One region of the Paenalkalicoccus suaedae genome, then DNA from elsewhere that is predicted to be linked to it. Evidence: a T-box and tRNA genes for the amino acid it is inferred to sense, from the RefSeq annotation. Region 1 holds a T-box; the other holds one or more tRNA genes.

Region 1 (6,961 bases):
AAGCTGTTAGCAAAGTCCTTCTTATGTACGTCGCGCACAGAGGATGGACCGTGTATGACATGCTCGGAGTGTCGGCGCGTGGACTCGTCTAACCACCCTGATTTACACGTGATTGAGCCAGATGGACAAACAATTAAGGTCGATCAAATTCGCGAGCTAAAGAGGGAGTTTAGCATGCGAGGAATGGAGTCCTCTAAAAAGGTATACGTCATTGTCGATGCGGAAAAAATGTCGACGAGTGCGGCAAATAGTATCCTGAAATTTTTAGAAGAGCCAGATGGTGATTCGCTCGCTGTTTTGCTAACTGCTAATGCCTATAAATTGTTGCCAACGATTTTGTCGAGAGGACAAGTGTTATCGTTTTCTCCACTATCACCAGATGCGATGATCGATGCATTAAAAGAAGACGCCTCAGAGAAGGATGCGCTACTTTTGTCCAAGCTAACCTCGGATCTAGAGGAGGCACAGTCTCTTTTAGAGGATGAATGGGTTTCACAAGCCAGACAGAAAGTGATACAATTAATTGATGATCTCGTACAGCGTCCAACGCAAGCATTAATCACACTCCAAGAAGAGTTTGTACCGTTTTTTACGGAACGTGAACAAGTTCAGATTGGTCTTGATTTAATGATGCTTTGGTATCGGGACATTTTACGTATGCAAGTAGGTCACACAAATCATCTCGTTTATATAGATCAAGAGGACAAGCTTCAGCAGCAAGCACTTTCGCTATCACAGGCGAAGCTCGGTAATCATCTTCAAGCAGTCATGGATGCGAAGCGCCGCGTGGGCGCCAATGTCACTCCACAGTTATTAATGGAGCAACTGCTTCTGCGGATACAGGAGGGATAACGTGCATCGAGTAATAGGAGTCCGTTTTAAAAAGGCAGGAAAGATATACTACTTTTCACCCGGTAAATTTGACATAAATAAAGATGACTACGTCATCGTCGAAACAGCACGTGGTGTAGAGTTTGGAAAGGCCGTTATCGGCATAAAGGAAGTCGAAGAGCAGGATGTTGTTTTACCTCTTAAGCAGGTATTACGACTTGCAACAGAAAAAGATAAGCTTACAGTGGAAGAAAACAAAAAAGAAGCAGGACAGGCATTTGATGTCTGCTTAACGAAGATTGCTGAGCATAAGCTTGATATGAAGCTAGTAGAGGTAGAATACACCTTTGATCGAAATAAAGTTCTCTTTTATTTTACGGCAGATGGCCGAATCGATTTTCGCGAGTTAGTAAAAGACCTTGCATCGGTATTTCGCACTCGCATTGAGCTTAGACAGATTGGCGTGCGCGATGAAGCGAAGATGCTTGGAGGCATTGGGCCTTGTGGACGGATGCTGTGCTGCTCCACATTTTTAGGTGATTTTGAGCCTGTGTCCATTAAGATGGCAAAGGACCAAAACCTATCGCTCAACCCAACGAAGATTTCCGGTCTTTGCGGTCGATTAATGTGCTGTCTCAAGTACGAAAATGATATGTATGAGTCCGCTAAAAAAGAGCTTCCAGACCTGCATCAAAAGCTTAAAACAAGCTATGGTCATAGTAAGGTCATTGGACTTAATATGTTGGAGCGCCTTGTGCAAGTAGAGGTGCTAGAATCCGGACAGATTGTTGAATTTACAATGGATGAACTCCTGCAAGAGGGAGCGATCGCCACGGAAACCACAAAATAATGAGGTGTGGGCATCGTGAATAAAAAAGAGATTTTTTCGCGTGTGAGTCAAATGGAAGAGCAAATTGGTGGGTTGCACCACGAATTAGGTGAGCTGAAGGATCAGCTCGCCTTGCTCTTAGAAGAAAACACGCATTTACAAATGGAAAATGAACATTTGCGTGAGCGAATGACGCGAGAGGCAGAGCAACGCGAGAAATCGTTATCCGAAAATGATGGAGACGAAGGCGTGCAAGCTGCTTTCGGAGAAGGATATGATAATTTGGCAAGGCTGTATCAGGAGGGCTTCCATATTTGCAACATGCACTACGGAAGTATTCGGAAAGAAGGAGATTGCCTTTTTTGCTTATCCTTTTTAAATCGCTCATAAAAGGTCGTATGGGAGGAGTTTCTCTTTTCAGCACGACCTTTTTTGTGTATCTAAAGAAGGAGTAACAGGATGACACGATTAGATTATTTACCAGGAAGACAACGCGTTATTTATCAGAGAGACGATATTTTCGCGTTTTCGATAGATGCTGTTTTATTAGCACGATTTGTCACGTTGCCTGCATCAGGTAAAGTAGTTGATTTATGTACGGGAACGGGGGCTATTCCTTTACTTATGAGCTTAAGAACAAAGGCTTCAATTTTAGGAGTCGAGTTGCAGGAGACATTGGCCGAACTAACGAAGCTGTCGGTCGCAGAGAATAAATTAGAGGAACAAATCACTGTTTCTCAACAAGACTTGAACAAATTGACGGATGTCGCGTGGGGAAAATATGACGTTGTAACATGCAACCCTCCTTACTTTGCAGTGACAGCAGACAAAGGAACGAACGAAAACACGTTTAAATCCTTGGCGAGGCACGAAATTGCCTGTACGCTTGAGGATGTGATCCGAGTTTCGTCCCGATTAGTGAAATCAAAGGGGCGTGTAGCACTTGTGCATCGACCGGAGCGACTAGATGAAATTATTGCGTATATGCATACGTATAAGCTTGCGCCTAAGCGGATCCAGTGTGTACACCCGCATAAAGGGAAGGATGCGAACATGCTGTTAATAGAAGCGGTTCGAGACGGAGGCTTTGGGGCGAAGATTTTGCCACCGTGGGTGCTGTATCAAGAAGATGGGTCTTTTACAAAGGAATTTGCAGAGCATTGGGATAAGCAAGACGCTTGAGGAGGTAAACATGAGAGAGCAACGAAGCTTTAAAGAGGATGGTGGCGCCTTATATTTAGTGCCAACGCCAATAGGAAATTTAGAGGATATGACTTATCGTGCTATTGCGACGCTTAAAGAGGCAGATTTAATAGCAGCGGAGGATACACGACATACGAAAAAACTGTGTCACGCTTTTGAGATTACAACATCGCTTATCAGCTATCATGAGCATAATAAAGAAGAGCGTGAGGAGCAGCTGCTAGCTAAGATTCGAGAAGGTCAGATGATTGCATTAGTGAGTGATGCCGGCATGCCTGCGATTTCTGATCCTGGTGCCGATCTTGTGGCAGCAGCAAAGAAAGAAGGATTAAAAGTCATTGCGCTACCGGGAGCAAACGCAGCGTTAACGGGGTTAATTGCATCAGGTTTATCAACGGATTCGTTTACGTTTGTAGGGTTTGTTGACCGTAAAAAGAAAAAACGGAAAGAAATTTTTCAGCAGTGGCAGCCTATTGCTTCGACGTTACTATTTTATGAGGCACCTCATCGGCTAAAAGACATGTTGGCAGATGCCTATGATGTGTTTGGGGATCGAGAGGCGAGCGTTTGTCGAGAAATTACGAAGCAGTACGAAACGATTATTACGGGTACGTTAAAAGAACTTGTCGAATGGTCACAGCAAGGAGAAATACGTGGGGAATGTGTGGTACTCATTAGCGGTGCTTCTTACGAGGAACAAAAAGAAGCGGAAGGCGAAGCGTGGTGGGCACATTTGTCGATTTTAGATCATGTCCAGTCTATTATTGATCAGGGCGAGTCATCGAAAGATGCAATAAAAACAGTCGCCAAAGAGCGCTCGCTACCAAAACGTGAGGTATATCAAGCGTATCATGTCGAAAGTGAAAGTGAATAAAACAGAAGAAAGCCGCGTAACGGAGTTAATCTCTCGTCACGCGGCTTTTGTATAAGAAGAGATATTAGCTCTCTTGCTTAGATAGGTATTCTTCAAGCTCTTTTACAACTTCTTTTGCACCAAGTGGGCTTAAGATGATTTTACCGTTAGCTAGTGATAGGTTGTCATCAGAAACTTCTCCAGTTACTTGACAAGTCATGTTTGGCTTGTACTTCTTAAGAACGATACGCTCGTCGTCCACATAGATTTCAAGTGCGTCCTTCTCTGCAATGTCAAGTGTACGGCGAAGCTCGATAGGAATAACCACGCGTCCTAGTTCATCAACTTTTCTTACAATTCCTGTAGATTTCATAATAAAAATCCCCTCTCAAATTTTAAATTCACATCTTTGTCGAGGCTGCGTACGTGTCAGGATTCGACAAAATTCTGTTAAGGTTATAATACCAATGCTTCCAAAAGAAGTCAAATAAAAAGTGCAAAAAGTTTAAAGGAATATTTGTAAAGTGTCTGAAACCCTTGTGGCTCTAAGTAATAAACTTAGTCAAGAGTATCCAAAAAATTAGATATAACTATAGTTATACGATCATAGTTCGACAAAATAACGTATATTTCGACAAATTATACATCTTTGTCGACTTTTATTTCGACTTCTTCAATATCATTCCCATATATAGATAGTATAAACCATTATTTTGTAATTATGAAATAAATAGTCGTTGGACATCCTAGAAGTATCTGCATCTTACATTGACACTTGTTAGTAGTTTCAGTATATTTTTAGATAGAGATCGCGATAGCTGTATAGGTTGTCCTCCGTGACTGGATGAGTACCCATTTATTTTTATGAAGCAGAGAGCCGGGGTAGCTGCAAACCGGTATAAAAATGATGGCGAACATGGTCCAAGTAGAGGCTATTTCCCGAGCGTACTGTTAGGGAAATACGTGTGTGCACGTTACGCATAGCTAGATTGAACTAGCGTAAGAGGCCGGAGTTACCGGCAAATTCGGGTGGTACCGCGTGAGATAACTCTCGTCCCTATAGCTATAGGGCGGGAGTTTTTTGTTTTTACACCACATTTTATTTTTAGGAGGACTATCATGACGAAAGCAACGAATAGCTTTTATTTAACAACACCGATTTATTATCCAAGCGGCAAGCTCCACATTGGTCATGCTTACACAACAGTAGCTGGCGATGCTCTTGCTCGCTACAAACGTCTTCAAGGCTTTGATGTCCGCTACTTAACAGGGACAGATGAGCACGGACAAAAGATTCAGCAAAAAGCAGAAGAAAAAGGAGTAACGCCACAAGCATTTGTTGATGAGCTAGTAGCAGATATTCAAATGCTATGGAAAAAACTCGACATCTCTTATGATGACTTTATCCGTACAACGGAAACACGTCATAAGAAGGTAGTCGCAAAAGTTTTTGATCAGCTCCTTGAGCAAGGTGATATTTACTTAGACGAATACGAAGGTTGGTACTCCATTCCAGATGAAACCTTCTATACAGAAACTCAGTTAGATGATAAAGAATTCGACAGCGATGGAAATATTGTGGGTGGAAAAAGTCCAGATAGTGGACATCCAGTAGAAAAAGTACGAGAAGAATCGTATTTCTTTAAGATGAGCAACTATGCAGACCGTCTACTTGCTTTCTACGACGAAAATCCAGAGTTTATTCAACCAGAGAGTCGAAAGAATGAAATGATCAATAACTTCATTAAGCCAGGCTTAGAAGATTTAGCTGTTTCTCGTACATCCTATGAATGGGGTGTAAAAGTAAACCGAGATCCGAAGCATGTTATCTATGTATGGATCGACGCACTATTAAACTACATCACAGCGCTTGGCTATACGACAGATGAGGATGGCTTATATCAAAAGCATTGGCCTGCCGATGTACAGCTAGTTGGGAAAGAGATTGTCCGCTTCCATACGATCTACTGGCCAATTATGCTCATGGCGCTTGACCTGCCGTTACCTAAAAAAGTATTTGCGCACGGTTGGCTTCTTATGAAGGATGGTAAAATGTCCAAGTCGAAAGGGAACGTGGTAGACCCTGTACCACTTATCGATCGCTATGGACTAGATGCTGTGCGCTATTACTTACTACGCGAAGTACCGTTTGGCGCAGATGGTGTCTTTACGCCAGAGGCCTTTGTTGATCGCGTGAACTATGACTTAGCTAATGACCTGGGCAACCTAGTAAACCGTACAATTGCGATGATTAATAAATATTTTGATGGTGAAATTCCAGCTTACGAAAAGGATGCAACACCGTTTGATGCTTCTTTAGTGGAACTTGTGGATGCAACCGTTGATAAAGTAGAAGACTCTTTAGAAGACATGCAGTTCTCTGTTGCTCTCGCGGCAATTGGTCAGCTCATTAGTCGTACCAATAAATACATTGATGAGACACAGCCTTGGATTCTTGCAAAGGATGAGGCGTCGCGAGGTCAGCTTGGATCCGTGCTCCATCACCTTGTCGAATCGCTACGCCAAACGTCTATTATGCTTCGTCCTTTCTTAACAGAAACACCGGCGAAGATTTGGACACAGCTATCTATTGATGCTGATTTAACAGAATGGGCAACCCTCCGTACATTTGGTCAAATTCCAAAGGGAACGACGGTTATTAAGAAGGGTGAACCACTTTTCCCACGTTTAGATGTAGAAGAAGAGGTCCAAGCAATCCTCGATATGATGGGAAGCGTGAAGAAGCCGGATGAGCCTGAGGAGGAAGCGGAAGCGGTTGTAGAAGCTCCTGAGGTAGATGAAATTACGATCGATGACTTTATGAAGGTAGACCTGCGTGTTGCGACGGTCCTATCGGCTGAAAAAGTGAAAAAAGCCGATAAGCTTTTAAAGATCCAGCTTGATTTAGGCTACGAAAAGCGTCAAGTTGTATCAGGGATTGCGAAGTTTTATGAGCCGGATGAGCTTGTAGGGAAGAAGGTTATTTGTGTGACAAACCTGAAACCAGTGAAGCTTAGAGGCGAGCTATCACAAGGCATGATCCTTGCAGGATCACATGGAGATAGCCTAACATTGGCTACAGTAGAGCAGTCGCTACCAAATGGCGCGCAAGTAAAATAAACAAATGGGGCGTGTCGGCATTGGCCAGCACGCCCCTCTTTATAGGAGGAACACACGATGATTGATACACATGTCCATTTAAATGCTGATCAGTATGAAGAGGATGTAGAAGAGGTCATTGCCAG
Region 2 (6,961 bases), 1.1 Mb from region 1:
ATGTGGAGTTGCTTAGACAACCAGGATGTTGGCTTAGAAGCAGCCATCATTGAAAGAGTGCGTAATAGCTCACTGGTCGAGTGACTCTGCGCCGAAAATGTACCGGGGCTAAACGTATCACCGAAGCTATGGATTAACACCTTAGGTGTTAATGGTAGGGGAGCGTTCCAAGGGCTGCGAAGCAAGACCGGAAGGACTTGTGGAGCGCTTGGAAGTGAGAATGCCGGTATGAGTAGCGAAAAGAGGGGTGAGAATCCCCTCCGTCGAAAGCCTAAGGGTTCCTGAGGAAGGCTCGTCCACTCAGGGTTAGTCGGGACCTAAGCCGAGGCCGAAAGGCGTAGGCGATGGCAAACAGGTTGATATTCCTGTACCACCACGCTTTTGTTTGAGCAATGGGGGGACGCAGGAAGGTAGGGAATGCGCACGATTGGAAGTGTGCGCTGAAGCAGTGAGGCTGGTAGATAGGCAAATCCGTCTACCGTAAGGTTGAGCTGTGATCACGAGCGAAATTTAGTAGCGAAGTTCCCGATCCTACACTGCCAAGAAAAGCCTCTAGTGAGAAAGCTGGTGCCCGTACCGCAAACCGACACAGGTAGGCGGGAAGAGAATTCTAAGACGCGCGGGAGAACTCTCGTTAAGGAACTCGGCAAAATGACTCCGTAACTTCGGGAGAAGGAGTGCTCTATTAGGGTGCAAGCCCGAGAGAGCCGCAGTGAATAGGCCCAAACGACTGTTTATCAAAAACACAGGTCTCTGCGAAGCCGCAAGGCGAAGTATAGGGGCTGACACCTGCCCGGTGCTGGAAGGTTAAGAGGAGGGGTTATCCCTTACGGGAGAAGCTCTGAATTGAAGCCCCAGTAAACGGCGGCCGTAACTATAACGGTCCTAAGGTAGCGAAATTCCTTGTCGGGTAAGTTCCGACCCGCACGAAAGGTGCAACGATTTGGGCACTGTCTCAACGAGAGACCCGGTGAAATTATATTACCTGTGAAGATGCAGGTTACCCGCGACAGGACGGAAAGACCCCATGGAGCTTTACTGTAGCTTGATATTGGATGTTGGAACAGCTTGTACAGGATAGGTAGGAGCCTTGGAAACCGGAGCGCTAGCTTCGGTGGAGGCATTGGTGGGATACTACCCTGGCTGTTTTGACATTCTAACCTCGAACCGTGATCCGGTTCAGGGACAGTGTCAGGTGGGCAGTTTGACTGGGGCGGTCGCCTCCTAAAAAGTAACGGAGGCGCCCAAAGGTTCCCTCAGAATGGTTGGAAATCATTCGCAGAGTGCAAAGGCATAAGGGAGCTTGACTGCGAGACATACAGGTCGAGCAGGGACGAAAGTCGGGCTTAGTGATCCGGCGGCACCGTATGGAAGGGCCGTCGCTCAACGGATAAAAGCTACCCTGGGGATAACAGGCTAATCTCTCCCAAGAGTCCACATCGACGGGGAGGTTTGGCACCTCGATGTCGGCTCGTCGCATCCTGGGGCTGAAGTAGGTCCCAAGGGTTGGGCTGTTCGCCCATTAAAGCGGCACGCGAGCTGGGTTCAGAACGTCGTGAGACAGTTCGGTCCCTATCCGTCGCGGGCGTTGGAAATTTGAGAGGAGCTGTCCTTAGTACGAGAGGACCGGGATGGACACACCGCTGGTGTACCAGTTGTTCCGCCAGGAGCATAGCTGGGTAGCTACGTGTGGACGGGATAAGTGCTGAAAGCATCTAAGCATGAAGCCCCCCTCAAGATGAGATTTCCCATCACTTATAGTGAGTAAGATCCCTTAGAGATGATGAGGTAGATAGGTCTCGTGTGGAAGCATAGCGATATGCGGAGCTGAGAGATACTAATCGATCGAGGGCTTAACCAAGATATATAGTTTTACAGAAGGCGTCAACTAAGACGATTCTTCTTCTACATGTTCACTATCCAGTTTTGAAAGGTCAACGACCTTTACTTTGACAGACAAAAACCTGTTAAAGAAATATTTTTTCGTAAGAAGCAAGAAGATCAAGGACATGACCGAAAGAGAACCGGAGCGTGTTTGGACACGTGAGGATTCGAATGAGGGCAATGGACGCAGAGATTCGATGCTTATTAGGAAAAAATCATAGTCTAGTGACGATAGCAGAGAGGTCACACCCGTTCCCATGCCGAACACGGAAGTTAAGCTCTCTAGCGCCGATGGTAGTTGGGGGCTGTCCCCCTGTGAGAGTAGGACGTTGCTGGGCTATACATACATATTATACAAAAAGATTATTTTTACTATTCCACAGTAGCTCAGTGGTAGAGCTATCGGCTGTTAACCGATCGGTCGTAGGTTCGAATCCTACCTGTGGAGCCATATGGAGAGCTGTCCGAGTGGTCGAAGGAGCACGATTGGAAATCGTGTGTGCGGTCAAAGCCGTACCGAGGGTTCGAATCCCTCGCTCTCCGCCAGTATTTATTGGCCCGTTGGTCAAGTGGTTAAGACACCGCCCTTTCACGGCGGTAACACGGGTTCGAATCCCGTACGGGTCACCACTGTTTATTTAACATAATGACGAAGAGATTCATAGTTTATTTATCCAATATGGAGGATTAGCTCAGTTGGGAGAGCACCTGCCTTACAAGCAGGGGGTCGGCGGTTCGAGCCCGTCATCCTCCACCATTATTATTATCGCGGGGTGGAGCAGTCTGGTAGCTCGTTGGGCTCATAACCCAAAGGTCGGTGGTTCAAATCCGCCCCCCGCAACCAAATTGGCTCGGTAGCTCAGTCGGTAGAGCAACGGACTGAAAATCCGTGTGTCGGCGGTTCGATTCCGTCCCGAGCCACCATGTTTTTTTGCTGGCCTAGCTCAATTGGTAGAGCAACTGACTTGTAATCAGTAGGTTGGGGGTTCAAGTCCTCTGGCCAGCACCACTATTTATATTGACTTTCTGTCACAGGATTTGTTAATATGAATACTATGTTTTGGAGGGGTAGCGAAGTGGCTAAACGCGGCGGACTGTAAATCCGCTCCCTCGGGTTCGGCAGTTCGAATCTGCCCCCCTCCACCAGTTTCTTTTGTGGCGATTGTGGCGAAGTGGTTAACGCACCGGATTGTGATTCCGGCACTCGTGGGTTCAATTCCCATCAGTCGCCCCATTTTAAACTTACTATCATTTATATAGGGCTATAGCCAAGCGGTAAGGCATCGGATTTTGATTCCGTGACTCGCAGGTTCGAATCCTGCTAGCCCTGCCATTTTTTTGCGGAAATAGCTCAGTGGTAGAGCACCACCTTGCCAAGGTGGGGGTCGCGGGTTCGAATCCCGTTTTCCGCTCCATTTTAGTTAGGCGGCATAGCCAAGTGGTAAGGCAGAGGTCTGCAAAACCTTTATCACCGGTTCGAATCCGGTTGTCGCCTCCAATTAAATTATGATTATGCTTCTGTTTGTAAATGCCGGGGTGGTGGAATTGGCAGACACACAGGACTTAAAATCCTGCGGTAAGTGATTACCGTGCCGGTTCAAGTCCGGCCCTCGGCACCAATTAAAACTTGAATTTCTTTTACATATATCTTTGCCGGAGTGGTGGAATGGCAGACACGTCGGACTCAAAATCCGATGCCTTCACGGGCGTGCGGGTTCAAGTCCCGCCTCCGGTACCATTTTACTACTAATACGACCTTTTGGGTCGTTTTTTTATTGTCTTTTTGAGATAATAACTTATAGAAAAGCTGAAGCAACAAAACATAAATCACATTTTAGAAGGGAGGACGGTATTAAATGAATGAAACGCTCAAACAAGAGATTGTTGCATATAGTAAAAAGATTGGTATTGATAAAATTGGCTTTGCTACTGCAGATCCGTTTCAACTTATGAAAGAACGTTTAAAAACGCAACAGGAATCTGGACTTCAATCTGGATTTGAAAAAGGAACCATCGACGAGCGAACGGAGCCATCGCAGCTCTTGCCAGAAGCGAAAACAATTATTTCTATTGCCGTTGCTTACCCTTCTAAAATGAAGAATGCTCCTAAAAGTGTTCGCGGGGATCGAAAGGGTATTTTTTGCCGAGCTTCCTGGGGAGAAGACTATCATCATGTGTTACGGCGTCGTTTAGATAAATTAGAGCAATTTATTTTATCTAAAGTACCTGATGCAAAATGCGCCTCTATGGTTGATACGGGAGAACTAATTGACCGTGCCGTAGCTGAACGAGCAGGTATAGGATGGAGTGCTAAAAACTGCGCTATTATTACTCCTGAGTTTGGATCTTATGTCTACTTAGGAGACATGATCACTACGATTCCATTAGAACCAGATGTTGCAATGGAGGATCAGTGCGGAAGTTGCAATAAATGTATAGATGCTTGTCCGACTGGAGCGCTTCTTGAGGGAGGGAAACTTGACGCAAAAAAATGTGTCGCTTTTCTCACACAAACTAAGGATGTATTACCGGTGGAGTTCCGAAAAAAGCTTGGTAACAGGTTATACGGATGTGATACGTGCCAAGTAGTGTGTCCTAAAAATAAAGGCGTAGATGAGCACAGGCACGAAGAACTAGAACCAGATCCTGAGTTAGTGAAGCCATCTTTAATTCCTCTTCTTACTATGTCCAATCGAGATTTTAAGGCAAAGTATGGGTATATGTCAGGTTCTTGGCGTGGGAAAAAACCTATTCAGCGCAATGCTATTTTAGCTTTAGGTAATTTTAAGGATGCCTATGCATTGGAAGACTTAAAAAAAGTTGCCTTGGAGGATCCAAGACCTGATATTCGAGCAACTGCTATATGGTCCATCGCTCAAATTGACCAATCTGAAAATACGATGATATTTTTACGAGAGCTTAGAGAAACATGTAATGAGTCCATTATGATTGATGAGCTCGATGCTATATTTTCATCATAAAAAGGGGTAAAAGGGAGAGAAGTTTATGTCAGTCAAACTCGCCTATACAGAGATCTCATCGCCGATCGGTGTATTAACGGTTGTCGGATCGGACAATGCGTTGCACTATATTGAATTTGGAGAAGCGAAGGATGCTCATCAGAGTATTACTAGAAAGAGTCGAGCTCGCAATGAAGGGATTGATTTATACGAATCGAGAGAGGCGTTAACTAACAGTATAGAGCAGCTAGAGGCTTATTTTAATCATGAGTTAAGAGCATTCGAGCTTGAACTGCACTATCATGGTACGCCATTTCAAAAGCTTGTGTGGGAGGCAGTCAGCTCGATTCCTTTTGGGGAAACAAGGTCATATAAAGACATTGCTCAACAAATAGGTGCTCCTAAGGCTGTGCGAGCAGTAGGAGGGGCCAACAATAAAAATCCTATTCCAATAGTTGTTCCATGTCACCGAGTTATTGGATCAAATGGTTCTATGGTAGGCTATGGAGGCGGGTTACCAATAAAAGAACACCTCTTAAAAATGGAAGGGTCTATTTAGAGAGGTGGCACCATATTCTAAAGAAGATATCGTGAAGGATGGAGGGCACATCCATGTTTTCTTTAGAGACATATTTAAAAGATAAATACAGGCGGCAGATGCAGGTAGAGTCCAAGGGCTGGATCAAGCATGATGTCCATGTAGACGTTCTTAAGCATCTCCTGATCGAAGATAGAGAGTATGTGGAATGTCTTGTACATGAAGTAAAGGTTCGAATGGAACATGATCACGTCTATATGGAACAGCAAAAGATCCATCGTGCGGTTATTGTAGAGAAGGATCAGGTGCTGGACGATTATGAAGTCATTTCATCAAATATAGAGGTAGAGATGGAGCCAAAAGACAGACAAGATCCACTTGAACGAGTCTATTATGATCGAGTGAAGGCAGTTCAGTATGCGGAGATGTGGTGGGATGGACGAAATCCTCAGTACCATGCTTTTACAAATGACTGTACGAACTTTATCTCGCAGTGCTTAAGAGCTGGTGGTGCGCCGATGAGGGGGATGCCTTCTCGTGAGCAGGGATGGTGGTACGATGGCAACCTCTGGAGTTTTAGCTGGTCAGTAGCCCATAGTATGATGTGGTATTTAAAGAGCTCACGCACTGGTCTTAGGGCATCTGAGAAGCAAGATGTTAGGGAGCTCTCAGAGGGAGATATCATTTGTTATGATTTTGATGGAAATGGCCGCTTTCAGCATACGACGATTATTGTCGCCTTTACAGCCGACGGGGAAGCGTTAGTAAACGCGCATACCTCTGATAGTAGGATGAGACACTGGAGCTACGAGGATTCGACTGCTTGGACCGAAAATTGTCGCTATGTATTTTTTCATATAGAAGATTAAGTTCATACTAAGCTGTGCACGTCTTGCCTGATAGTGGTACAATACGATAGGCTACAATTTAACTGTTTAAAATTTAGAATAGAGGTGTAAGACTGTGCTACATGTCGTACTTCATGAGCCGGAGATTCCTGCTAATACCGGTAACATTGCTAGAACGTGTGCAGGGACAAATACTGGACTTCACTTGATCCATCCACTAGGTTTTTCTACAGATGATCGTATGTTAAAAAGAGCTGGCTGTGATTACTGGCCAAATGTCGACGTTCATCATTATGATGCATTTGAAGAGCTCACTGCTAAATATCCTGACGGAGAGTTCTATTTTATCGAAACAATTGGCGAAACTAATTATACAGACGTATCATTAGCAGATAGTGAGAAGGATTACTTTTTTGTTTTTGGTAAAGAGACAAAGGGGCTGCCTACAGCTATAACGGATAAGTATGCAGATCGTTGCCTCTTAATCCCTCAAACATCACATGTACGATCGTTGAATTTGTCCAATACAGCTGCAATCATTGTTTATGAAGCATTAAGACAACAAAGCTTTGCCCCATTAACAAAATAAAAAAAGCCCCTGTGAACGGATGTTCATAAGGGCTTTTTTTATTAATTTTTATGCGGATTTGAATCGTATCCTGCAGTAAAAATAGCTAATAGGAATACGGCACAAACGCCGAGAATTAGAGCTAGTCCCATATTGCTACCTC

Evidence for each region. The T-box of region 1 lies ahead of metG (methionine--tRNA ligase). A T-box ahead of a tRNA ligase gene usually reads a tRNA of that ligase, here a tRNA-Met.
Region 2: it encodes a tRNA-Met, which carries the amino acid that the T-box ahead of metG (methionine--tRNA ligase) is inferred to sense. The anticodon was not compared.

The regions. Positions count from the first base shown of each region.
Region 1 is NZ_CP041372.2:44,537-51,497, forward strand. It holds gene holB (DNA polymerase III subunit delta') at 1-852, shown strand, start outside; gene FLK61_RS00625 (PSP1 domain-containing protein) at 854-1,681, shown strand; gene yabA (DNA replication initiation control protein YabA) at 1,697-2,050, shown strand; gene FLK61_RS00635 (tRNA1(Val) (adenine(37)-N6)-methyltransferase) at 2,120-2,842, shown strand; gene rsmI (16S rRNA (cytidine(1402)-2'-O)-methyltransferase) at 2,853-3,737, shown strand; gene abrB (transition state genes transcriptional regulator AbrB) at 3,802-4,089, opposite strand; T-box leader at 4,544-4,778, shown strand; gene metG (methionine--tRNA ligase) at 4,836-6,836, shown strand; gene FLK61_RS00655 (TatD family hydrolase) at 6,894-6,961, shown strand, end outside.
Region 2 is NZ_CP041372.2:1,174,940-1,181,900, forward strand. It holds rRNA gene FLK61_RS06395 (23S ribosomal RNA) at 1-1,861, shown strand, start outside; rRNA gene rrf (5S ribosomal RNA) at 2,106-2,222, shown strand; tRNA gene FLK61_RS06405 (tRNA-Asn) at 2,261-2,335, shown strand; tRNA gene FLK61_RS06410 (tRNA-Ser) at 2,339-2,430, shown strand; tRNA gene FLK61_RS06415 (tRNA-Glu) at 2,440-2,514, shown strand; tRNA gene FLK61_RS06420 (tRNA-Val) at 2,566-2,641, shown strand; tRNA gene FLK61_RS06425 (tRNA-Met) at 2,652-2,728, shown strand; tRNA gene FLK61_RS06430 (tRNA-Phe) at 2,733-2,808, shown strand; tRNA gene FLK61_RS06435 (tRNA-Thr) at 2,818-2,893, shown strand; tRNA gene FLK61_RS06440 (tRNA-Tyr) at 2,947-3,030, shown strand; tRNA gene FLK61_RS06445 (tRNA-His) at 3,043-3,118, shown strand; tRNA gene FLK61_RS06450 (tRNA-Gln) at 3,143-3,217, shown strand; tRNA gene FLK61_RS06455 (tRNA-Gly) at 3,225-3,299, shown strand; tRNA gene FLK61_RS06460 (tRNA-Cys) at 3,309-3,382, shown strand; tRNA gene FLK61_RS06465 (tRNA-Leu) at 3,415-3,503, shown strand; tRNA gene FLK61_RS06470 (tRNA-Leu) at 3,537-3,622, shown strand; gene queG (tRNA epoxyqueuosine(34) reductase QueG) at 3,741-4,865, shown strand; gene FLK61_RS06480 (methylated-DNA--[protein]-cysteine S-methyltransferase) at 4,891-5,403, shown strand; gene FLK61_RS06485 (amidase domain-containing protein) at 5,457-6,251, shown strand; gene trmL (tRNA (uridine(34)/cytosine(34)/5-carboxymethylaminomethyluridine(34)-2'-O)-methyltransferase TrmL) at 6,346-6,819, shown strand.